3 regions of the Streptomyces sp. NPDC019396 genome follow, and region 3 is predicted to be linked to each of the others. Evidence: riboswitches for the same ligand, from Rfam matches in the RefSeq annotation. Region 3 holds a riboswitch; each other region holds the start of a gene.

What was found. A riboswitch is a leader RNA that binds a small molecule or an ion and turns the genes downstream of it on or off. The one in region 3 is predicted to bind cyclic di-AMP.
Region 1: it holds a riboswitch for cyclic di-AMP, as region 3 does, so the genes downstream of both, ABZ532_RS07330 (NlpC/P60 family protein) here and ABZ532_RS12015 (transglycosylase family protein) in region 3, are expected to answer to the same signal.
Region 2: it holds a riboswitch for cyclic di-AMP, as region 3 does, so the genes downstream of both, ABZ532_RS09905 (M23 family metallopeptidase) here and ABZ532_RS12015 (transglycosylase family protein) in region 3, are expected to answer to the same signal.

What each region holds. Positions count from the first base shown of each region.
Region 1 covers NZ_JBEYBS010000005.1:75,831-83,420, reverse strand. Annotated here, with positions in the region: gene ABZ532_RS07350 (cobalamin B12-binding domain-containing protein) at 1-9, opposite strand, end outside; gene ABZ532_RS07345 (alpha/beta fold hydrolase) at 383-1,291, shown strand; gene ABZ532_RS07340 (M23 family metallopeptidase) at 1,519-3,072, shown strand; gene pcrA (DNA helicase PcrA) at 3,163-5,640, opposite strand; cyclic di-AMP (ydaO/yuaA leader) riboswitch at 5,872-6,062, shown strand; gene ABZ532_RS07330 (NlpC/P60 family protein) at 6,061-7,203, shown strand; gene ABZ532_RS07325 (hypothetical protein) at 7,363-7,590, opposite strand, start outside.
Region 2 covers NZ_JBEYBS010000007.1:16,382-23,971, reverse strand. Annotated here, with positions in the region: gene ABZ532_RS09915 (MerR family transcriptional regulator) at 1-181, shown strand, start outside; gene ABZ532_RS09910 (PP2C family protein-serine/threonine phosphatase) at 391-1,536, shown strand; cyclic di-AMP (ydaO/yuaA leader) riboswitch at 1,757-1,891, shown strand; gene ABZ532_RS09905 (M23 family metallopeptidase) at 1,933-2,958, shown strand; gene ABZ532_RS09900 (PrsW family intramembrane metalloprotease) at 2,983-4,314, opposite strand; gene trmB (tRNA (guanosine(46)-N7)-methyltransferase TrmB) at 4,478-5,284, opposite strand; gene lhgO (L-2-hydroxyglutarate oxidase) at 5,384-6,613, opposite strand; gene ABZ532_RS09885 (hypothetical protein) at 6,714-7,590, opposite strand, start outside.
Region 3 covers NZ_JBEYBS010000008.1:155,446-163,035, reverse strand. Annotated here, with positions in the region: gene ABZ532_RS12025 (septum formation initiator family protein) at 1-10, opposite strand, end outside; gene eno (phosphopyruvate hydratase) at 112-1,398, opposite strand; gene ABZ532_RS12015 (transglycosylase family protein) at 1,753-2,409, opposite strand; cyclic di-AMP (ydaO/yuaA leader) riboswitch at 2,414-2,630, opposite strand; gene ABZ532_RS12010 (transglycosylase family protein) at 2,904-3,872, opposite strand; gene ABZ532_RS12005 (cytochrome P450) at 4,002-5,258, opposite strand; gene ABZ532_RS12000 (Uma2 family endonuclease) at 5,551-6,192, shown strand; gene ABZ532_RS11995 (nucleoside triphosphate pyrophosphohydrolase) at 6,205-7,179, opposite strand; gene ABZ532_RS11990 (SurA N-terminal domain-containing protein) at 7,226-7,590, opposite strand, start outside.

The DNA.
Region 1 (7,590 bases), on a different contig from region 3:
CACACCCATCACTGCCTCCACATCCCGGCTGTGCCGCCATCGGCACGAACCCCGCGCCCCGCACCGGACAGCACCGGGGAGGTGAACGAACGTTATCTACAGCATCCCGCAACCGCTCGTTTCACGGTGGACAGCGAGGGGGAAATCACACGTGGGACATATTCGCCACGCGCCGCACCCGGGCCCGTACCGGTCGGTCCGCAGTCGTCCGCGGCCGGGCCACACACGTCAGGGGCCGGGAGAGCGCGCCAGGGGAGCCGTCAGAGGACCGCCGCAGTGCCGTGCCGCAGCCGCGTGCCGGGGTGAGGCGGCGCGTCGGCATCCCCACGAGGGCATACGGGGGACGGAGCCGTCGACCCGTGCGCCATTCGGGAGGTCGGCCATGGGGTTGCTGCCGCTCTTGCGCTTCGGACAATTCCGGCTGCCCGTGGCGCTGCTGCGCGCCACCGCCCTTGAGCTGGCGATCCTCGCGGGGCACCTCGTGCTGTACCCGTCGGGCATCAGCCAGGAGCGGCCGGGCCGCCCCGGGCGCGGGAGCCCCGGCGGCTCCGGGGACCCCGATCGCCCCGGCACGGTCGAGTCCGGACGCGCCGCGCAGGAGACAAGTGCGCTGCCCACGTCGGCCGCCACCGCATTCCCCCCGGCCGTCCTCCTCCACGGCTTCATCGACAACCGTTCCGTGTTCGTCCTTCTGCGCCGCCACCTCGCCCGTCAGGGGCGGCGGCCCATCGAGTCGCTCAACTACTCACCGCTGACCTGTGACATACGCAGTGCCGCCGAGCTGCTGGGCCGCCATGTCGAGGAGGTCTGCACCCGCACCGGCCGGCCCGAGGTGGATATCGTCGGACACAGCCTCGGAGGGCTGATCGCCCGCTATTACGTCCAGCGGCTCGGCGGCGACCGCCGGGTCCGCACGCTGGTCACCCTCGGCACCCCCCATTCGGGCACGAGTGTCGTCCCGCTCGCGAGCGCTCACCCCCTCGTGCGCCAGATGCGCCCCGGCTCCGATGTGGTGGAGGAACTGAGACTGCCCGCTCCCGGCTGCCGCACGCGCTTCGTCAGTTTCTGGAGCGACCTCGACCAGCTGATGGTGCCGCTCGAAACGGCCTGCATCGACCACCCTGATCTACAGGTGCGGAACATACGCGTCAGCGGTATCGGCCATCTCGCCCTCCCTGTGCACCCGGCCGTCGCGGCGATCATCCGCGAGGTGCTCGAGCCGTCGGAGAGGGGCACGGCGCCGGAGGCGGAAGCGGCATCGGCAGCATCCGGGGTGGTGTCCGTGGCCTGAGGCCCGGCACCCCAACGGCCTTCGAACAATCATCGAACGTAAGGCCAAAGCTCTTCCTGTACCTCGTCGAAAGACAGCCGAATGCCCGTTTCCCGCCCACCCAAAACCAACGGAAGATTGTCGGCGTCGCATACTGCCGGGTACAGTCGCGCCCACTGCGTTCCTCGGGTCCCCCGCCGCGGGTGACTCCGGATCCTGGTCCTGCTGCCGAGGCGAGAGAGAAGTTGGTGAACGACCAGCACCCCGACGCCGGGTATGACTCCTACGCCGCCGGCAGCTTCGACACCGACCCGCTCTTCGGCGCCCTTCCCGGCAGCTACGCCTACGACACAGCGGCCACCGATAGCACCGACCAGTACGACGCGACGCAGTGGCAGTCGGCGACGACGGCGTACGACAGCTACGCCTCCGCCGAGGGACACCAGCAGCAGTACGACACCACCGGCCAGTGGGACGCCAACGCCTGGAACCAGACGGGGCAGTTCGAGACCGCCGCGGCCGCCTTCGCCCATGACGCGACAGGCCAGTGGCCCGCGGCGGGCGGGTACAGCACCCCGGCCTATGAAACCGGTACATACGACGCGACCGCTTGGAACTCGGGCACGGACACCGGCTCCGGCCTGGGTGCCGAACAGGCCGCCGACGCCTACCGGACCCAGGTCCAGGCCCAGACGCAGTACCTCGAGTACAGCGAGTACGCGGCGCATACCGACTACGCGGCGCACGCCGAGCCCGCTCGATACACCGAGCACGCCGATTACACCGCGGAGAACGAATACGCCGCGGACAGCGAGTACGCCGAGCACACCGGCTACTACGCCGAGCCCGTGACACCGCCCGAACAGTTCTCCCCCGAGGACGAGTTCCCGGCAGGGGCCGACCATCCCGCGGCCGGACCCGACACCGATGACCCCGCCCCGGAAGCCGACGACCAGAGCTTCGAGGGCTACGACGAGGCCGAGTTCATTGCCGCGGCCAGGACGATGGCCGCCCCGGCGGTGTCCATCCCTGCGCCCCGCCCCGTCCGCCGCGGTGGCACCCGTGGCCGCCGCCGCACCCCGGCCAAGCGTTCCGCCATGCTCACCGTGGCAGTCCCCTCCGCCTGCGTCATGGGTGTCGCCGGCGTGGCAGCGGCATCGGTGGGCGGTCTCTCCGGAGGCGAGGAGAGCAGCGGCAAGACCACCGTCGCGGCTGCCGATCCGACATCGGTGCAGTCGGTGCCGGCCAACTCCAAGCTCGATACCCAGCTCGCCGCGCTGAGCGCCGACGCCCGCGACTTCGGCGACCGCGCCAGCCGCACCCAGGAGCGAATCGACCTCAAGGCGCGCCAGGAGGCGGACCGCAAGAAGCGCGAGGCGGAAGCCGCCCGCCGCGAGGCGCTGCGCCCGAAGTTCGCCCTGCCCGTCAGCCAGCACGGGCTCAGCGCCTACTTCGGTCAGGCGGGCGTCAACTGGATGTCCATGCACACCGGCATCGACTTCCCCGTCTCCTACGGGACGCAGGTGAAGGCCGCCACCGATGGCACGGTGCGCACCCAGTGGAACAGCGCCTACGGCAACATGGCGATCGTCACGGCCGCTGACGGCACGGAGACCTGGTACTGCCACCTCAGCAGCACCAAGATCCGCTCAGGATCGGTCAAAGCCGGTGACGTCATCGCCTTCTCCGGCAACTCGGGCAATTCCACCGGCCCGCATCTGCACTTCGAGGTACGTCCGGGCGGCGGTTCCGCGATAAACCCGCTGTCGTGGCTGCGCGGCCACGGTCTCGACCCGACCTGATCCGGCACAGACGTAGGCGGACGTACGACGCCCCGCGCTCCGCCTCCGCCCCTTCGGGGTGCGGCTTTCACCGCACCCCGGCCCCTCTCGCTACAGCTTCTCGACCGGCGCGTACCGCAGTAGCAGCCGCTTCGGTTTGGTGTCCCCGAAGTCGATCGTCGCCTGGGCGTCCGCGCCCAGTCCCGTCACCGCCATCACCGTGCCGAGACCGAACTGGTCGTGTGTCACCCGGTCTCCGACCGCCAGCGCGATGACGGGCTTGTCAGCCGCCCGCCTGGTCGCGAATCCAGAGGGGCCGGAACGCGACCGGGACGAGGAGAGCGAGGAGGTGATCCCGGAGACCGGACCCGCCGGGGCGGCCATCGGTCCCGTCCGCTTCCATTCCAGATGCGCGTCCGGGATCTCCTCCAGAAAACGGGACGGCGGGTTGTACGAGGGCTGGCCCCAGGCGCTGCGCATCGACGAGCGGGTCAGATAGAGCCGCTCACGGGCTCGGGTGATCCCCACATACGCCAGCCGCCGCTCCTCCTCCAGCTCCTTGGCCTGGCCGAGCGCCCGCATGTGCGGGAAGACCCCGTCCTCCATGCCGGTGAGGAACACGACGGGGAACTCCAGGCCCTTCGCCGTGTGCAGCGTCATGAGGGTGATGACTCCGCTGCCCTCCTCGTCCTCGTCCGGGATCTGGTCGGAGTCCGCGACGAGTGCGACCTGCTCCAGGAACTCGGCGAGCGTGCCGGAACCCTCGTCGGCCCCCCGCTCCTGCTCGAATTCGAGGGCGACCGCCGCGAGCTCCTGGAGGTTCTCGATACGGGTCTCGTCCTGCGGGTCGGTGGATGCCTGGAGCTCGGCCAGGTATCCGGTGCGCTCCAGCACCGCCTCGAGGACGGTGGCGGGGCCCGCGCCCGATTCGACGATCGTGCGCAGCTCCTCCATCAGCGTGTTGAAGCGCTTCACGGCATTGGCCGAACGGGCCGCCATGCCGTACGCCTCGTCCACGCGCCGCAACGCCTGCGGGAAGGTGATCTTCTCGCGCAGCGCGAGGGCGTCGATCATCGCCTCGGCGCGCTCGCCGATACCGCGCTTGGGGACGTTGAGGATACGGCGCAGCGGGACGTTGTCCTCGGGGTTGGCGAGGACCCGCAGATAGGCGAGGACGTCCCGGACTTCCTTGCGCTCGTAGAAGCGCACTCCTCCGACGACCTTGTAGGGCAGGCCGACGCGGATGAAGATCTCCTCGAAGACACGGGACTGGGCGTTGGTCCGGTAGAAGACGGCGACATCGCCCGCCTTGGCCTCGCCCGCGTCGGTCAGCCGGTCGATCTCGTCGGCGACGAACTGCGCCTCGTCGTGCTCGGTGTCCGCGACATAGCCGGTGATCTGCGCTCCGGCGCCGGCGTTCGTCCAGAGGTTCTTGGGACGACGGCTCTCGTTGCGCTCGATGACGGCGTTGGCGGCGGAGAGGATCGTCTGGGTGGAGCGGTAGTTCTGCTCCAGCAGGATCGTGGTGGCGTCCGGATAGTCCTCCTCGAACTGGAGGATGTTGCGGATCGTGGCGCCGCGGAAGGCGTAGATCGACTGGTCGGCGTCACCGACGACGCACAGCTCGGCGGCCGGCAGGTCCTCGTATCCCTCGCCGACCAGCTCGCGCACCAGGGTGTACTGGGCGTGGTTGGTGTCCTGGTACTCGTCCACCAGGACGTGCCGGAAGCGGCGCCGGTAGTGCTCGGCCACGTCCGGGAACGCCTGGAGCAGATGAACGGTGGTCATGATGATGTCGTCGAAGTCCAGGGCGTTGGCCTCGCGCAGCCGCGCCTGGTACATCCGGTACGCCTCGGCCAGCGTCTTCTCGAAGCCTCCCCCGGAGCCTCCGGCCTGGGAGGTGCCCCCGGCCACCTGATCGGCGAAGGCCTCCTCGTCGATCAGCTCGTTCTTGAGGTTCGAGATCTTGGCGCTGAACGACTTCGGCGGGAACTTCTTCGGGTCGAGGTCGAGATCGCGGCACACCAGGGCCATCAGCCGCTTCGAGTCGGCGGCGTCGTAGATCGAGAACGACGAGGTGAAGCCGAGCTTCTTGCTCTCGCGGCGCAGGATGCGGACGCAGGCACTGTGGAAGGTGGAGACCCACATCGCGTTGGCACGGGGGCCGACGAGCTGCTCGACCCGCTCCTTCATCTCGCCCGCGGCCTTGTTGGTGAAGGTGATGGCCAGTATCTGCCCTGGGTGGACATTGCGGGTCGCCAGCAGGTGGGCGATCCGGTGGGTCAGCACCCGCGTCTTTCCGGAACCCGCTCCGGCCACGATGAGCAGCGGCGAGCCGGTGTGGGCGACGGCGGCGCCCTGCTGTTCGTTCAGGCCTTCCAGCAGCGCGACGGGGTCCACGGCCGGGCGCGGCACACCACTGCGGTAGTACTCGTCCCTGGTCGGAGGCACGTCGAAGCGACCCCCGAAGAGGTCGTGCGGGACGTCCTCGGCGGGGGCGTGCTCGTCGGGCTCCGGAGGCGGGGGCTCCTCCGAGGCTGCAGAGCGCTGGAGGCCGGCCAGGAAGCTGTCGTCAAAGAGGCTGCTCATCGCTCTACGAGTCTAGGCCGCCGCACTGACAGCCCGCCGCCGCCTTCGCCTGAATCACGCGTCGCGATCACGCCAATCCAGCTCGTCACATTCCGTGAAGTCGCGGCCACGACACGCCAAGGTAACGGAAATGTATCGGACATAATGCGCACCGACCTTCACACGAGCGCCACAGTTTGGCTAGCGTGCTCGCCAAGGCAGCCCGTACCCCCGCGGCGACCAACGCCAATCGGGCAGCTCGCGCCGAATCCGACCATTCCGCAAGGAAGGTGAGGAACCGGGGACCCAACTCTTTTGTGCCCACCGGCACAAGAGGGGCCCCACCGGGGTGAATCGGGCCACGTTCAGCAAGGCCCGTAGGACAACCTTCCGTTCCGTCCGAACCCGACAGCTAACCCGGTAGGCGGCAAACGGAAGGAGATGCCTGCCTTGGCATCGCATCGCAAGGCGCGTGCCCTTACGGGTACACGTACGAAGAATCCCGCCGTCGGGTTCACGACGGCAGCCATCGCGGGCGTCACCCTGCTGTCCACGCAGAGCGCCCGGGCCGAACCGCAGCCCAGTGTCGAAGAGGTCCAGAAGAAGGTCGACGACCTCTATCGCCAGGCCGGAACCGCGACCCAGCAGTACGACCGCGCCAAAGAGGAAACGACGCAGCAGCGCCGCGAGGTGGACCAGCTCCTCGACAACGCCGCGGAGCGCACGGAGTCCCTGAACGAAGCCCGTCGCGCACTCGGCTCGTACGCCGCCGCCCAGTACCGCACCGGAACGGTCACACCGACCGCCGCGCTGCTCCTCGCGGACAGCCCGCAGGAGTACTTCGACCAGACGCGCCTGATGGACCGGCTGTCCGAAGAACAGCGTGAAGCCGTCACCGACTTCGAGGAGCAGCGGTCTGCGGCAGCGGAGCAGCGCGTGGAGGCGACCAGGAGCCTGGAGAAGCTCAGCGACTCACAGGCATCGCTGCGCACCACCAAGGAGACGGTGCAGCGCAAGCTCGCCGAGGCACGGGAGCTGCTGTCGAAGCTGACGGCGGAGGAGAAGGCACGGCTCGCGGAACTGGAGCGTCAGCGGGAGCAAGAGGCACACCGCAAGGCGGAGGCGAAGGCCAGGGCCGAGGCAGAGGCCAGAGCGGAGGCCGAGGCCCAACGCCGGGCACAGCAGGAGCAGCAGGGCACGGGGACCGGCGCGGGCACCTCCGCCGGCTCGTACGCCGCCAAGGCGCAGCAGGTGCTGTCCTTCGCCCGCAGCCAGATCGGCAAGCCCTACGTCTGGGGCGCGACCGGACCCAGCTCCTACGACTGCTCCGGCCTCACCCAGGCCGCTTGGCGCGCGGCCGGTGTCGATCTGCCCCGCACCACCTGGGACCAGGTCGAGGTGGGACAGCGGGTCGCGGCGAAGGACCTCGTCCCCGGCGACCTCGTGTTCTTCTACGACGACATCAGCCACGTCGGGATCTACATCGGCAACGGGCAGATGATCCACGCCCCGAAGCCGGGCGCGAACGTCCGCGAGGAATCGATCTACTACATGCCGATCTACGGGAGCGTGCGCCCGGCCTGAGCGGGATCCGGCCCGGCACGGCGTTCCCCGGCACGGCGAGCGGCGCCGCGGCCCCGTCGATCGGGGTGACCTGGCCGCTGCGTGCGGGCCGAACGCATGAGCGCGAAGAACCCCGCCAGGGACGACCTGGCGGGGTTCGGCTTCACCGGGCTGCCGGGATCACTCCCTGTTCAAGGCAGCTCGCAGACAGGCGATCAGATCGCCGGTCGGCACCTCGGTCCACGTGGCCCCGGGCACCCCCACGCGCATGACCTCATGGCGCTCCTCGTCCAGCTCGTGCACCAGGACCTGACGGCTCGTTCCGTCCAACGGATCCACCCGCAGCCGGACGGCCCCGTGCGAGACAGTCGGGAACATGTTCCGCAGCACGTCATCCGCATGGAGGCG
Region 2 (7,590 bases), on a different contig from region 3:
CCACGTCGAGTGGCTGGCGGTGACGGTCACACCGACGAAGTCGTACGTCATCGGGCTCGGCGAGATGTACGTCGCCGATCCGCGCTTCGCGAAGAACTACGACCGGTACGCGGAGGGCACGGCGGAGTTCGTGCGTGACGCGATGAAGGTGTACGCGGAGCGCCACCTGAGCGACGACTGAGACCGCTCAGCCGACCCGCGTACGTACCGCCCCTGCGGTACGGTCACCAGGAGGGCCCCCTGGTGACCATCCCCTGGTGGTGACCACGCCTTCCCCGCGCCGTAGTCCGGTTGGCCGACGGCGACTCGCCCCCCGGTGCGGCTGCGGCCAGCCTGGGTGGGACGCGGTTTTCGTCCGCGGCCGCGGGCGGACCGGGCAGGAGAGCAGTCTTGGCACAGTACGGCGGCGACGAGGGATTCCGGCGCAACACCGGCGGCCGTGTCCTCGTGCTGCTGCTGCCCTGGCTGATGATCATCGCCGGTGTGGTCTTCGACCTGTTCACCCCGGAGGCGTACCGCGCCTCGCCGCTCTTCGCCGCCGCTCCGCTGCTCGCCGCCCCCTTCTACACATGGCGCGGCACCGTGGTCGCCATGGTCGTCAGCGTGCTCACCGTGCTGGGGCTGAACGTCTACAACGGCACGGTGGGCCAGGTGCCGCCGGCCACCGAGGTCTTCACCGTGCTGACGGTGTCGGTCGTCGCCCTCTACATCAACCGCGTACTCCGCCGCAGCGGTGAGCGGCTCGCCTCCGCCCGAGTCATCGCCGAGGCGGCGCAGCTCGCTGTGCTGCCCGAGCCCGCCGAGCGGATCGGCGGGCTGCATGTGGCCGCGCGCTACGAAGCGGCGCAGGCGGACGCGTTCATCGGCGGGGATCTCTACGCCGTCCAGGACACCGTGTTCGGTGTCCGTCTGGTGGTCGGGGACGTCCGCGGCAAGGGGCTGGACGCGGTCGCGACGGTGGCGGTGCTGCTCGGGGCGTTCCGCGAGGTGGCCGATGAGGAGTCCTCGCTGGAGACGATCGCGCAGCGTCTGGAACGGGCGCTGGCCCGGGAGCACACTCGGGCGCACGGACTCGACGAGGTCGAGGGGTTCACCACGGCGGTCCTGGCGGAGATCCCGCACGACGGTGGTCGCGTCCGGATCGTCAACCGGGGCCATCCGCCGCCCATCGTGCTGTACGCGGACGGCGCGCTCGACATGCTGGAGCCGAGCCAGGACGCGCTGCCGCTCGGCATGGGGGATCTCGCCCGCTGGCCGGACCGCGCGGACGACGCGCCGTTTCCGCCGGGGGCGACGCTGCTCCTCTATACGGACGGGCTTTCCGAGGCCCGCGATCGGCACGGGACCTTCTACGATCCGCAGGCGCGGCTCGGGGGCCATGTCTTTCCCGGGCCGGACGAGCTGCTGGACACGGTCGTCGCCGATGTACGGCGGCACACGGGCGGCGGGCTCACGGACGACATGGCGCTGCTGGCGGTCGGCAGGCCGGGTGTGCGGCAGCCGGCGAGGCGCAGGACGCTGCCGGTGGTGCCCTGAGGTCTGCCCCGCCCGGAGTATGTGACGAATCGTCAGATATTCAACGGTGAACAATGTGGCGTGAGGGGCGGTCAACTCGCCCGATTCACCCACCTAGCGGGCGGTACGTCCAGGCCGAAAATCGTTAATGATCAAGTGGAACGGCTTGGAATAGAGCCTCGGCGTCTATTAACGTTCGATAACGCAGCGCGGTTGTCCCAGTCGTCGCAAGAGACGGCACCGTGCGCACGCGCCGAATCCCGCAAGGGAACCGGGGAACCACCACTTGGGGTGAATCGGGTACTTCGTGTGCCCGTAGGAGACCTTCCTGCTCCGAACCCGTCAGCTAACCCGGTAGGCGAGAAGGAAGGAAAGGAGCACGCCTCCGTGGCGTCCAACGAGCCTGCCCTCCAGGGGATTCCCACCACCGAGTGGGTCCCGACCGCCGAGTGGATCGCTTCCGACGGGGCGGAGGAGTGGAACCCGACGGAGGAGTCCGTCCGGCCGGTCCGCGGCAGGCACCGTGTCGTCAAGCAGCGGGGCGGCCTCGCCCGGAGCTCCACCGTGCTCGGTGTCGGCGTGATCGCAGCCGTCGGCGCGGGCGGCATCGCCACCGCGCAGGACAAGCCGGCCGTCTCCATCTCACTGCCCGACACCATCGCGGACAACCTCCCGGACGCCGAGTCACTGCCCGGCGTGGGCTCCCTGATATCGGGCGACGGCTCCGACGAACAGGGCGCGGACGATGCGGCGGGCGCACCGCTCACCGCGATGTCCCTCGCCACCACCACTGACACCGCAGAGCCGGTCAGCGCCCAGCAGGGCACCGCGGGCGAGGCGCTGCGCGCCCGGATCCTCCAGCAGGCCGAGCAGCAGCAGGCCAAGGTCGAGGCGGAGGCGCGGGCGGCTGCCGAGAAGGCCGCCGCGGAGAGCGCCGCGGCCGAGGCGAAGAAGCAGCAGACGGAGGCGGAGGCCAAGGCCGCCGAGGTCCAGCGCAAGGCGGAGGAGGCCGCTGAGGCCGCCCGGCTCGCCGAGCTCGCCGCGAGCTACTCACTGCCCACGTCCTCGTACACCCTCACCTCCACCTTCGGCGAGGCCGGCTCCATGTGGTCGTCCGGCTACCACACCGGTCTCGACTTCGCGGCCCCCACCGGCACCCCGGCGAAGGCCGTGCACGGAGGGACCGTCAAGTCCGCGGGCTGGTCGGGCGCGTACGGCTACCGCGTGGTGCTGGAGCTCGAGGACGGCTCCGAGGTCTGGTACTGCCACCTGTCGTCGATGACCGTCGGCGCCGGCCAGGAGGTCGGCACGGGCGACACCATCGGACGCGTCGGTGCGACCGGCAATGTCACCGGGCCGCATCTGCACCTGGAGGTGCACACCCCGTCCGGCGAAGGTGTGGATCCGGCCGCCTGGCTGCGGGACAAGGGCCTGAGCGTCTGACCCCGAGTCGCAAGAGCTGACGCCCTAGTGCCGGTAGGGGTTGTAGTCCTCGTAGTCCCGGTGCGGCGGAGGTATCCGGGCGCGCCCCGTCGCCCTCGCCGCATAGGTCAGAGCCGGTGTCGCGACATGCTTGCGCTGCCAGAGGTGATGCAGCAGCTCCTGCTCACGCGCGACGAAGTCGGGCCCTGCCGTGCCCCGGTGCGCCTGGTGCCGCAGAAAGGCCAGCGAGGTCGCGAACGTCTCGTACTCGGAAACGGCACGGGCCGCCGCGCTCCCGTGTATGCGCGCCGCCGTGTCGCGGGCCAGTGTGCGCGCCCGCATCGAGGACAGGGCGAGCGGCTCGGCGGGGGAGAGCCAGCCTGCCTCGGCGTACGCGGGAAGCTGGGACGCGATCGTGCGCAGCTCGCGCTGCCTGCTCCAGACCGCGAGCCAGGTGAGCAGTGCGAAGGCCGGCACCATGACGACTCCGTACACGAGGTAGAAGCCCCAGGGCCCGAACACCGCCGAGCCGTTCCACAGCGCGTGCATGCCGATCGCCAGGATCAGGCCCAGCAGCGGTAGCCCGGCCCTGTGCAGCTTCCGGCGCCGGGCGGTGAGCGCGGCGGCACCGAAGCCGATACCGGTCAGCACGGTGAAGAGCGGATGGGCGAACGGCGACATCACGATCCGTACGACGAACGTCGCCGCCGTGCCGGACGAGAATCCCGAGCGGCCGAACTCCTGGTCCTCCAGGAAGGCGTTGCCGAGATAGAGGACGTTCTCGGTGAAGGCGAAGCCGGTCGCGGTGAACCCGGCCACGACGACCCCGTCGACGACTCCCGTGAAGTCCTTTCTGCGGAACAGGAAGATGAGCAGCACGGAAGCCGCCTTGGCGCTTTCCTCCACGACCGGCGCGATGATCGTGGCGCCGATCGTGTCCGCCGATGTCGGATCGGCCGTGGCGGTCGCTATCCACTGGGTCGCGAAGGAGTTGGCGATGATCGCGATGAGCGCGGCGGCGCAGGCTCCCCAGGCGAAGGCGAAGAGGAGATTCCGCCAGGGCCCCGGCTCGACACGGTCCAGCCAGCGGAAGGCCGCCATCAGCAGCGGCACCGGCAGCAGTGCAAGGGCGAGGCCCACCAGGAAGCCTTCCGTGCCGGTCTGCTCGCGCACCAGTGCCAGGATGACCAGCCCGCACAGCGCGAGCAGGGTGATCACGGTCCAGGCCCGCACCGCCGCGCTGCGCCAGAAGGCCCGGCTCGGTTTGTAACGCCAGCGTGCAGGCTCCGGCACGGCGTCGAAGAGCAGCTGCTCGTCGCACGCCGGGATGGCGGGGTGGGGCGCCGTGGGGTACGGCTGCCTGCTCCGGTCGGACACCAGACGACCCTAACGACCACCACTGACAGCCGCGATGCGTTATCCGGCAATCCGGACGTGTTACCGCGCACGTTCGGCGCGGGGCGTTCAACCGGCTCGCGGCGTGTGCCACCGGCCCTGGCGGGCGGGTGCGTGACCCTGCGGGCCGGTACGCGACCCCGAACTACCCGGCCTTGCGGCGGAACAGCAGGTCGTGGACCAGATGCCCCTTCTTGAGGCCCTGGCCTTCGAACCGGGTCAGCGGCCGGAATGCGGGCCGGGGAGCGTAGCCGCCGTCGTCCTGGGTGTTCTCGAAGTCGGGGTGTGCCGAGAGGACCTCGAGCATCTGCTCGGCATACGGCTCCCAGTCCGTGGCGCAGTGCAGCACCGCGCCGGGCTTCAGCCGGGTGGCGGCGAGCGTCAGGAAGTCCGGCTGGATCAGCCGTCGCTTGTGGTGGCGCTTCTTGGGCCAGGGGTCGGGGAAGTAGACCCGCAGTCCGTCGAGAGCGTCGGGGGCGAGCATCTCGCGCAGCAGGATGATCGCATCGCCATTGGCCACACGGACATTGGTCAGGCCCGCGCGCTCGGCGAGACCGAGCAGATTCCCCTGCCCCGGGGTGTGCACGTCGACGGCGAGGATGCCGGTGCCCGGGTCGGCCGCCGCCATCTGCGCGGTCGCCTCGCCCATCCCGAATCCGATCTCCAGGACGACCGGCAGGCCGTCGAACATCTGTCCGAGGTGGAGGCGCCGCAGCCCGTCGATGTCCAGTCCCCAGGCGGGCCACAGCCTGCGCAGCGCGTCGCCCTGTCCCGTGGTCACCCGGCTGCGGCGCGGCTGGAAGCTGCGGATCCGGCGCTCGTGGTGCGAACCGGCCGGATCAGCGGCCGGGCCGCCCGGAAACCGCGGTTCGCCCTTGGGGCGGGGCGCGACGACACGTGCCCCGGCCGGCGCGGGGGCACTCTGCGTGGTGACGTTCTCGAGCTCAGACACAATGCCCCGATTGTACGGCTGTCCGGTATACCGCCATCTGAGGTATACGGATCCCTGCGGGCGTCACCGTGCGGACGGCCGCCGCGGGGACCCGGCCTCTCAGGGCAGCAGGGCCAGCGCCCGGCGTGCCACCTCGCGGCCGATCGGCAGCGACGCGGTCGCCGCCGGGGACGGGGCGTTCAGGATGTGCACCGTGCGCGGGGCCTGCCGGATGAGGAAGTCGTCCACCAGCGTGCCGTCCCGCAGCACCGCCTGGGCTCGCACGCCCGCGGCGACGGGCCGCAGATCGTCCTGGGTCACCGCGGGAAGCAGTCGCCCGACCGCCTCCGCGAAGGCGCGCTTCGACAGCGAGCGGTGCAGCTCGCCCGCGCCGTAACGCCAGTGGCGGCGGGCTATCCGCCAGGTGCCGGGCCAGCCGATCGTGGCGGCGAGCTCACGCGGACGGACCGTGCCCCAGTCGTATCCCTCGCGCGCCAGCGCCGGCACCGCGTTCGGCCCGACATGCACGCCGCCGTCGATGCCCCGGGTGAGATGGACCCCGAGGAAGGGGAACGCCGGGTCCGGCACCGGATACACCAGCCCGCGCACCAGGTCGGGTCTGGTCAGCTCGTAGTACTCACCGCGGAAGGGCACGATCCGCATCCCGGGGTCGTCGCCGGCCAGCCGGGCCACCTCGTCGCAGTGCAGCCCTGCCGTGTTCACCAGCACCTTCGCCCGGACGGTCCGCCCGGTCGAGGTGCGCACGGCCACGCCCCAAGGCCGCCGGTCGACGGCCCGGACCTCCTCGCCGTAGTGGATCCGGGTGCCCGACGCGCCCGCCACCTCGGCGAGCTGCGCGGCGACCGCGCCGAAGTCGCACACGCCCGTCGTGCCGACATGGATCGCCGCGACCCCGCGCACCTCGGGCTCGTACTCCGCCATCTGCGCGGGGCCGAGCTCGTGCACCGGAATCCCGTTCTCCCTGCCGCGCTGGACCAGGGCGTGCAGCCGGGGCAGCTCGTCGCGGTCCGTGGCGACGATCAGCTTGCCGGTGACCTCGTGAGGGATCCCGTACTCCGCGCAGAACTTCACCATCTCCGCCGCCCCCCGGACGGCGAAGCGTGCCTTGAGTGATCCGGGCCGGTAGTAGATACCGCTGTGGATCACCCCGCTGTTGCGCCCAGTCTGGTGCCGGGCGGGGCCGGACTCCTTCTCCAGCACGGTCACCGAGGTGCCGGGTGCCGAGCGCGCCAGGGCGTACGCCGTCGAGAGACCGACGATCCCGCCACCGACCACCAGAACGTCACAGTCGTAGTCGTAGTCATAGCCGTGTTCGTACGCCGCAGTCATCCCACACCTCCACCCAGATGATGCCTTGGCCCACTGACAGCGGCGTCAAACCGGGTCGGAGGTCCGGGCGGGGTGCTGTTGATCACGTGGATGGGGGCGCTTACGCCGGTGCCATCAACAGCGGCCGTGCCCGTTCCCTCAGCTCCGCGACGCGCGGCTCGTCGCCGTAGGGCTCCAGCCGGTGCAGCAGGTCCCTCACGTACTCGGTCGTCCGCGCCGAGGAGATTCGCCCCGCGACCTCCACGGCCCGGGTCCCCGCCGCGCACGCCGCGTCCAGATTGCCCGACTCCAGCTCGGCGACGGCGCTCACCACCAGCCGCAGTCCGTGCGACCGTACGAACTCGTCCGTGGGCCGGGACAGCGCCTGCTCGGTGAAGCGGCGTACCTGACGGGGCGCCTTCAGATCGCGGTAGCACTCGGCGGCGTCGGCGGCGAAGCGGTCGTAGGAATAGAAGCCGAGCCATGACGGGTCCGTGTCACCAGGGCGGGCACGCTCCAGCCAGCTCTCCGCCGCCCTCAGGGCGGCACCGGCCGCCGTCGCGTCGCTCGCCTTGGCGTGCGCCCGGGCCTCCACCAGCCGGAAGAAGCTCATCGTCCGCGCGGTGGCAAGGCCGCGGTTGCGCTCCACCGCCGCCTGCGCCAGGTCGACGCCTTCGTCGGCGAAGCCCCGGTAGGTCGCCTGGAGGGACATCGACGCCAGCACATACCCGCCGAGCGGCACGTCCGCGGCGGCTCTTGCCAGTCGCAGTGCCTGGATGTAGTAGCGCTGCGCCGCTTCCTGCTGGCCCGTGTCGAAGGCCATCCAGCCGGCCAGCCGGGTCAGCTCGGCGGTCGCCCCGAAAAGGGCCCGGCCGACCTCGTCCGAGTACGAACCCAGCAGCAGCGGTGCGGCGTCGACCCGCAGGCATTCGGGGACCATCGAGGAACGCCAGTCCCCGCCGCCGTACTTGGAGTCCCAGCGGCGTGCGTCCTCCGCG
Region 3 (7,590 bases):
CCCGGGCCATGTGCGCCCCTCCCCGTTGATGCGGTCCGTACGTGCCAACGTCCCCGCACACGGTACGTGACCGTGCGCGGGGACGTGCGGAAGGGACTTCCGTAAGCGGCGTCAGCCCTTGAAGCGCGGGAAGGCGCTGCGGCCGGCGTACACCGCGGCGTCGTCGAGGATCTCCTCGATGCGCAGCAGCTGGTTGTACTTGGCGACGCGCTCGGAGCGGGCCGGGGCGCCGGTCTTGATCTGGCCGCAGTTGGTGGCGACGGCCAGGTCGGCGATGGTGACGTCCTCGGTCTCACCGGAGCGGTGGGACATCATGCACTTGAAGCCGTTGCGCTGGGCCATCTCGACGGCGTCCAGGGTCTCGGTCAGCGAACCGATCTGGTTGACCTTCACCAGCAGGGCGTTGGCGGTGCCCTCCTCGATGCCGCGGGCGAGCCGCTCCGGGTTGGTGACGAACAGGTCGTCGCCGACCAGCTGCACCTTGGTGCCGAGCTTGTCGGTGATGACCTTCCAGCCCGCCCAGTCGTCCTCGAACAGCGGGTCCTCGATGGACACGAGCGGGTACGCGGAGACGAGCTCCTCGTAGTACTCGGTCATCTCGGCGGCGGAGCGCTCCTTGCCCTCGAAGAGGTACTTGCCGTCCTTGTAGAACTCGGAGGCGGCCACGTCGAGCGCGAGGGCGATGTCCTTGCCGGGCGCGTAACCGGCCTGCTTGATGGCCTCGATGATCAGGTCGAGGGCCTCGCGGTTGGAGTCCAGGTTCGGGGCGAAGCCGCCCTCGTCACCGAGCCCGGTGGACAGACCGCGCTCCTTCAGCACCTTCTTCAGGGTGTGGTAGACCTCGGTGCCCCAGCGCAGCGCCTCGGAGAAGGACTCCGCGCCGATCGGGGCGATCATGAACTCCTGGATGTCCACGTTGGAGTCGGCGTGCGAGCCGCCGTTCAGGATGTTCATCATCGGCACCGGGAGCAGGTGCGCGTTCGGACCGCCCAGGTAGCGGAAGAGCGGGAGGTCGGAGGCCTCGGACGCGGCGTGGGCGACGGCCAGCGAGACACCGAGGATGGCGTTGGCGCCGAGCGACGCCTTGTTGTCGGTGGCGTCGAGGTCGAACATCGCCTGGTCGATCAGGCGCTGCTCGGTGGCGTCGTACCCGACGAGCTCCGGGCCGATCTGCTCGAGCACGGCGAGGACGGCCTTCTCGACGCCCTTGCCCATGTAGCGGTTCTGGTCTCCGTCACGGAGCTCAATGGCCTCGAACGCACCGGTGGAGGCACCGGAGGGGACAGCAGCACGGCCAGTGCTGCCATCGTCGAGGCCGACCTCGACCTCGACCGTGGGGTTGCCTCGGGAGTCCAGGATTTCCCGGGCTACGACGACGTCGATGGACGGCACGAGCATCTCCTTCTGGGATGTGTCGCTAGGAGTGACGCCGCTGCCGCAGCGTCGGTGCAGGGTCGCTTTGGCCTTGCGACATGAGCCTATCCGGACGGGGGGCCCGGGCCTGCCGGTGCCCGGCCCGTGGGACGAAAAAGGGTGGCAATCCAGCAGAAACCCCGGCCCGGGTGCACCTGCCGTGTCCATAGCGCTACGGGGGGAAGGGAGCGTACGGACACGGCGAGGTGCGGTCACCGGGCCGGGGTCGCCGGGGGACGGGGATGCCGCGAGGGGGTCACCTCACGGGGTCCCCGGTGGGGGGAGTCCCTGGGCAGGGGCCCCTGAGCGGAAGGGGGCCCCGAGGTTCTGCCGGGTGGGTCAGCGCAGGTGGAGCAGCTGACCGGGGTGGATCACATCGGCGTTGTCGATGATGTCCTTGTTGAGCTCGAACAGCTTCTTCCAGCCGCCCTTGACCTTCTTCGCCTCGGCGATCTTGCTGAGGGTGTCACCGGGCTTGACCTTGTACTCGCCGTCACCCTTCTTCACCGGGGCGGCGGGGCGCTCGGAGCGGGTGGTCGGGGCCTCGGCGCGCTTCGGGGCGGCCGTCTTCTTGGCGGGCTCGGTCTTGGGGGCCTCGGCGGTGCCGCCGTTGTACGGGGTGCTGGAAAGGCTCACACCGCAGTTCGGCCACGCGCCCTTGCCCTGGCCGGCCAGGACCTTCTCGGCGATCTGTATCTGCTCGCTCTTGCTGGCCTGGTCCGCGGTGGAGGCGAAGGCGGTACCGCCGTAGGCGGCCCAGGTGGAGGCCGAGAACTGGAGGCCGCCGTAGTAGCCGTTGCCGGTGTTGATCGACCAGTTGCCGCCGGACTCGCACTGGGCGACGGCGTCCCACTCGGAGGAGGTCGCCGCGGAGGCGGTCCCCGAGATCATGAGCGGCGCGGCGATGGCGGCACCGGTGACCCCGGCGGCGTAGGCGGCGATACGAGCAGTGCGGGCGGTCGGGCGGCGGCGCTTGCCCTTGCCGGAAAGCAGCATGAAGTGATCCCCTCACCGACGCCTACGAGGTGAGCTGTCGGGTTCGGGCCGATGGGGTGTCCCCCTGTCCGTCGCATCGGGTGTCCGACGGAACCGGAAGACGAGTTGCCCGGCCGCGCGGCTTTGCGCGCGGCTTCACCCCAAGCCGTTCCGGGCCCTCGTCGGGCCGGCACGGCACTTAACCTTGGGTCCCCCGCTCCTGCCTACGGCGCTTGAACGCGACGGCTGTTCCCTTCGACCGACGGCAGGATTCGGCGTGACGGTCGACGGGGCCCGCGATGGCGAGCGGTCAGACCGTAAACACACGTCTCCCCGATGTTCAAAGGAGGAACATCGGGGAGAAATCACCCATATCCGACGGCGCCTGATGTCCGTTTTTGCAGGTGAGAGGGTAGATGGCCCCACTTGGCGGCCATCCGGGGTCAGTTGACCGGAAGAGACTCATGTCTCACTTTCACAGAACCGGACATAAGCCCCCTTACCGCCCCCGCCAACTACTCCCGCTCCGGGGCCAGATCGAGACTCTGGCCGGGCAGGATGAGATCGGCGTCGATCCCGACGACCTGGCGGTTCCCCTCGTAGAGCGCGGGCCAGCCGCCGGGCACCTCGTGCGCGTCGGCGATCGCCGAGAGGCTGTCGCCGGGGCGGACGGTGTACTCATCCGGTGCGCCGGCGACGTCTCGTGCCGATGCGTCACCTCGTGAGGCATGACCGTCGTATTCGCGCCCGTCGCCCGAATCGCCCGTCTCGTCCGTATCATCTGGCTCGTCCACCTTGCCCGCCTCATCCTCATTGGCAGGAGTGCCGCGATGTTTGCCGGTGCCGCTGCTCTCCCCCTGGGAAGCGTCGGCGGACTCGGAGGTGCCGTCGTCGCCGGACGGGGGCTCCGCGGACCCCGATGCGTCCGTGGAGGCGCCGGGCGATGCCGGCGAGGCAGGGGCAGGGGTCGAGGCCGAGGGCTCCGGAGTGGCGGCGTCGGCGCCGTCACCGAACGTCGGCGGGTCCGCCTCCTCGCCGGAGTCACCGGTGGAGCCCAGCGTCTGGTCCTGCGCTCCCAGGCCACCCGGGTCGACCTGCGGTGCGGTCGCGCTCTTGACGAGCCCGGTGACCGTGGCGCAGCTCTCCCAAGCCGAAGAGCCCTCCGCGGCGAGGACCTTCTCCGCGACCGTGATCTGCTGCGAACGGCTCGCGAGGTCGGGCCTGGGGGCGTAGGTCGTACCGCCGTGCTGTTCCCAGTCCTCCTGGGAGAGCTGGAGCCCGCCGTAGTAGCCGTTGCCGTAGTCGGCGCTCCACGCTCCACCGCTCTCGCAGTTCGCGACCCGGTTCCAGGTGTCGGCGTCGGCGGCGGAGGCGGCACCCGCCCCGAGCAGCGGGATGGCGATGGCCGATCCCGTCACCCCTGCCGCGACGAAGAGGGCAGGAGCCTGACGGGGGCGCCGGTGTCGACCATTCCCGGAGAGCATGCGTGGGCCTTTCGTGTGACGACAGGGGACCGCGGGGTCCCGAGTTGACGGTGAACCTAACGGCATCCCGATGAGTGTCACAAGTCGATGCAGGAAAGATCACGTGAAAGTCACGTTACTGACCTGTCGTCAGATTTCACGAGGAGTGAACTCAACGGGCAGAGTGCGCAATCCGCGCATGATCAAACCCCCACGCCAGCGCAAATCAGAACTATCCACCGCAAGTCTCAAGTCGGGCAGCCTGGTCAGCAGGGTCGCCAGCGCCGTCTGCCCCTCCAGCCGTGCGAGGGGCGCACCGAGGCAGTAGTGGATGCCGTGCCCGTACCCGAGGTGCTGGTTGTCCGTCCGGGCCAGGTCGAGCACATCGGGATCGGGGAACCGGCCGGGGTCCCGGTCGGCGGCGGCGAGCACGACGAGTACGGGATCTCCGGCCGCGATGTCCTGCCCCCCGATGCTCAGCGGCTCGGTCGCGAACCGCCAGGTGGCCAGCTCCACCGGCCCGTCGAAGCGCAGGAGTTCCTCGACCCCGGTGGCCAGCAACCCGGTCTCCCCCGCCGCGAGGGAGTCCTGGAGGCGTGCGCGCTGCCCGGGGTGGCGCAGCAGCGCGTACATTCCGTTGCCGATCAGGTTGACGGTCGTCTCGAACCCGGCGAAGAGCAGGATGAAGGCCATGGCGGCGGCCTCGTTCTCGGTGAGGTGCTCCCCGTGGTCGGACGCCTTGATGAGCCCCGAGATCAGGTCCTCACCGGGGTCCTCCCGCTTGCGGTGGATCAGCTCGGCGAGATAGCCCCGCATCTTCTTCACCGAGCGTGCGACCCCACCGCGCGGACCGCCGCCGTGCCGGATCATCATCCCCGCCCAGTCGCGGAAGTCGTCCTGGTCCTCGCGCGGGACCCCGAGCAGGTCGCAGATGGCGTGGATGGGGAGCGGGAACGCGAACTCATGGATCAGGTCCGCGCTCCCCCGCTCCGCGAAGCCGTCGATCAGCCGGTCCGTCAGTTCCTGCACACGCGGGGCGAACTCGGCGACCCGGCGCGGGGTGAAGGCCTTCGAGACCAGTCGGCGCAGCCGGGTGTGGTCGGGCGGATCGATGTTCAGCAGATGCGTCATCAGCTCCGCCTTGCGCTCACCGGGGATTCCCGTCTTCCCCTTGGCGTGCGCCGGCTCGTCATGATGCGCAGGATTCTTGCTGAGCCGCTGGTCCGCGAGCGCCTGCCGCGCATCCGCGTACCGCGTCACCAGCCACGCCTCGACCCCGCTCGGCAGCCTGGTCCGGTGCACGGGCGCGTGCTCCCGCAGCCAGGCGTAGGCCGGATAGGGGTCGGTGGCGAACTCCCAGGTGAAGAGCTCGGGGAGACCGGGGGCGGCGGGGGGCTGGTCGTGCATGGGTCGACGGTAACCGCTGCCCGCCTGGAGCCAGGCCCGGAGCCCGGAGCTCCGGGACATGCGTGACCGGGACCGGACGATCCGGCAAGCCGGGCGACGCGGACTGCCTGCCGTGGCCGGTCGCGGTCGTGGTCGCCGGAAGCGGTGACGAGAGCCCACGTCACCGGCGGGCGACGGGATTTCGCGGTCGTGGTCGCCGAACGCCAGGACCCAGGTCAGTGCGATCACCCGTTCGGCGGACGTCGGGGCATTCCCACTGGGTAGCCTGGTCATACGCGCCAGACTCCGTCACATGGGAGCGCTGATGAGTGCCGCAGCCGAAGACCGGCGGAAAGGCCAGGACGGCCGGGAGGAGCAGTACGTGTTCCCCGTGCCGCCGACCGGTGGGTGGACGGCGGACGACCTCGACCGGATCAAGGGTCTCCCGCCGCACACCGAGCTGATCGACGGGGGACTGTTCTTCGTGAGTCCGCAGACCTATTTCCATATGGCTGCGCTGCGCCTGCTGGAGACCGCACTGGTGCGGCAGGCACCGGACCACCTCTACGTCATCCGGGAGATGACGACGAGGCTCGGCGAGCGTGACAGACCGGAGCCCGATCTCATGGTCGTCCGTGAAGGTGCCCTCAGCGGGCCGGAGCAGACCTGGTACGCCCCGGCCGACATCCTGCTCGTCATCGAGATCGTCTCCGACGAATCCGTACAGCGCGACCGTGAGCTGAAGCCCCGCAAGTACGCGGCGGCCGGGATCCGGCACTTCTGGCGGATCGAGAAGAGCGAAGACCTGCCGGTCGTCTACGTCTACGAGCTCGACCCCGCCACGAACACCTACGCCGTCACCGGCATCCACCACAACCGGCTCAAGGTCGACGTCCCGTACCCGATCGAGGTCGACCTGACCGCCGTCGACCGACGGCGAGGGGCCGGGGGCTGATCAGCCCAGGCGTCAGGCACCGTTCTCCGTCGCCCGGATCGCGTCGCGATAGGCGCGGGCCGCCGCGCGCAGCGCCGACTCCGGATCGTGGCCCTCGGCCTCGGCGCGTACGGCCATCGTCAGCAGGTCGTAGCCGATTCCGCCGTCGCCGACGGGCGGCGGCACGTCCAGACCCGCCGTACGGACGCGCGAGGCCAGCTTCGCGGCCAGCGCCAGGCCCGGCTGACCCAGCGGAATGCCGTCCGTCACCGAGTCACGCTGCTTCTCCACCGCCTTGGTGCGCAGCCAGTGGGCCTTGACGTCCTCCGGGGTCTCGGCCTGCTCGTCGCCGAAGATGTGGGGGTGACGGCCGATCAGCTTGTCCACGATCGTGCCGGCCACGTCGTCGATCGAGAACGGCTCCGTTTCGTCCTCCTGCGCGATGCGCGCGTGGAAGACGACCTGGAGGAGCACATCGCCGAGTTCCTCACGCAGCTCGTCGCGGTCGCCGTCCTCGATGGCCTCGACGAGTTCGTACGCCTCCTCGATGCCGTACTTGGTGAGGCCCTCGTGGGTCTGCTGCGACGACCAGGGGCACTCCCGCCGGATCCGGTCCATGACCTGGACGAGGTCGAGCAGCCGGGCGCCCGGGAGGTCGTACGAGCCGGGGAGCAGTTCCAGGTCGGGCATCTGGACGCGGCCCGAACCCGCCATCCTGGCCAGGCCGTCGGTGAGTGCCTGGTCACCCTCGCCGGTGGCCAGGACCACGATGGCCCGTCCCCCGGCGCAGGCGTCCACCAGTTCCTGGGCCGTCGGGGCCGCGGCCTCGACGGCGACACCCGCCTCTCTCAGATACGGAAGCTGCGGGTGGTCGCCGTCCGCGCACAGCACACGGTCCGCCGTGCGCAGTGTCTGCCACGCGGGCCAGGACAGCAGTCCCGGCGCGACACGGTGGCTGGCGGTGAGCAGGACGATACGGCCGGGCTCGACGGGGGCTTCAGCGTTCACGTCCCCGACCTTACGTCCCTCGCGCCGGCCGCGGCGGCGCCAGGGTTCAGGCTCCGGCCTGGGCGTTCTCCTGTTCCTTGGTGACCTGGGTGATCCATGGGGCCTTGTAGTCCCCGAGCTGGATCTTCGCGTCGTCCCAGGAGCCGTAGCGCGGGTTCACGTCGATATCGAGCTTCTTCGAGGCCTCGGTGAGCGCGGCCCCGACCTTCTGCTGGCCCTGCGGGGTGCCGAGGTCGGCGCCCATGGCCGCGGACAGCTTGGTGAGCTGCACGTCCTCCCGTACGGCCTGGTCGATCTGGTCCGGCGCCAGGCCACGCTGCTGGAGCAGCATGCCGGCCAGCTGCTTCGCACCGCCGGACTGCTGCTCGGCGGCGGCCAGGGCGTCCTGGATCTCCTTGCGCGAGACCGTGA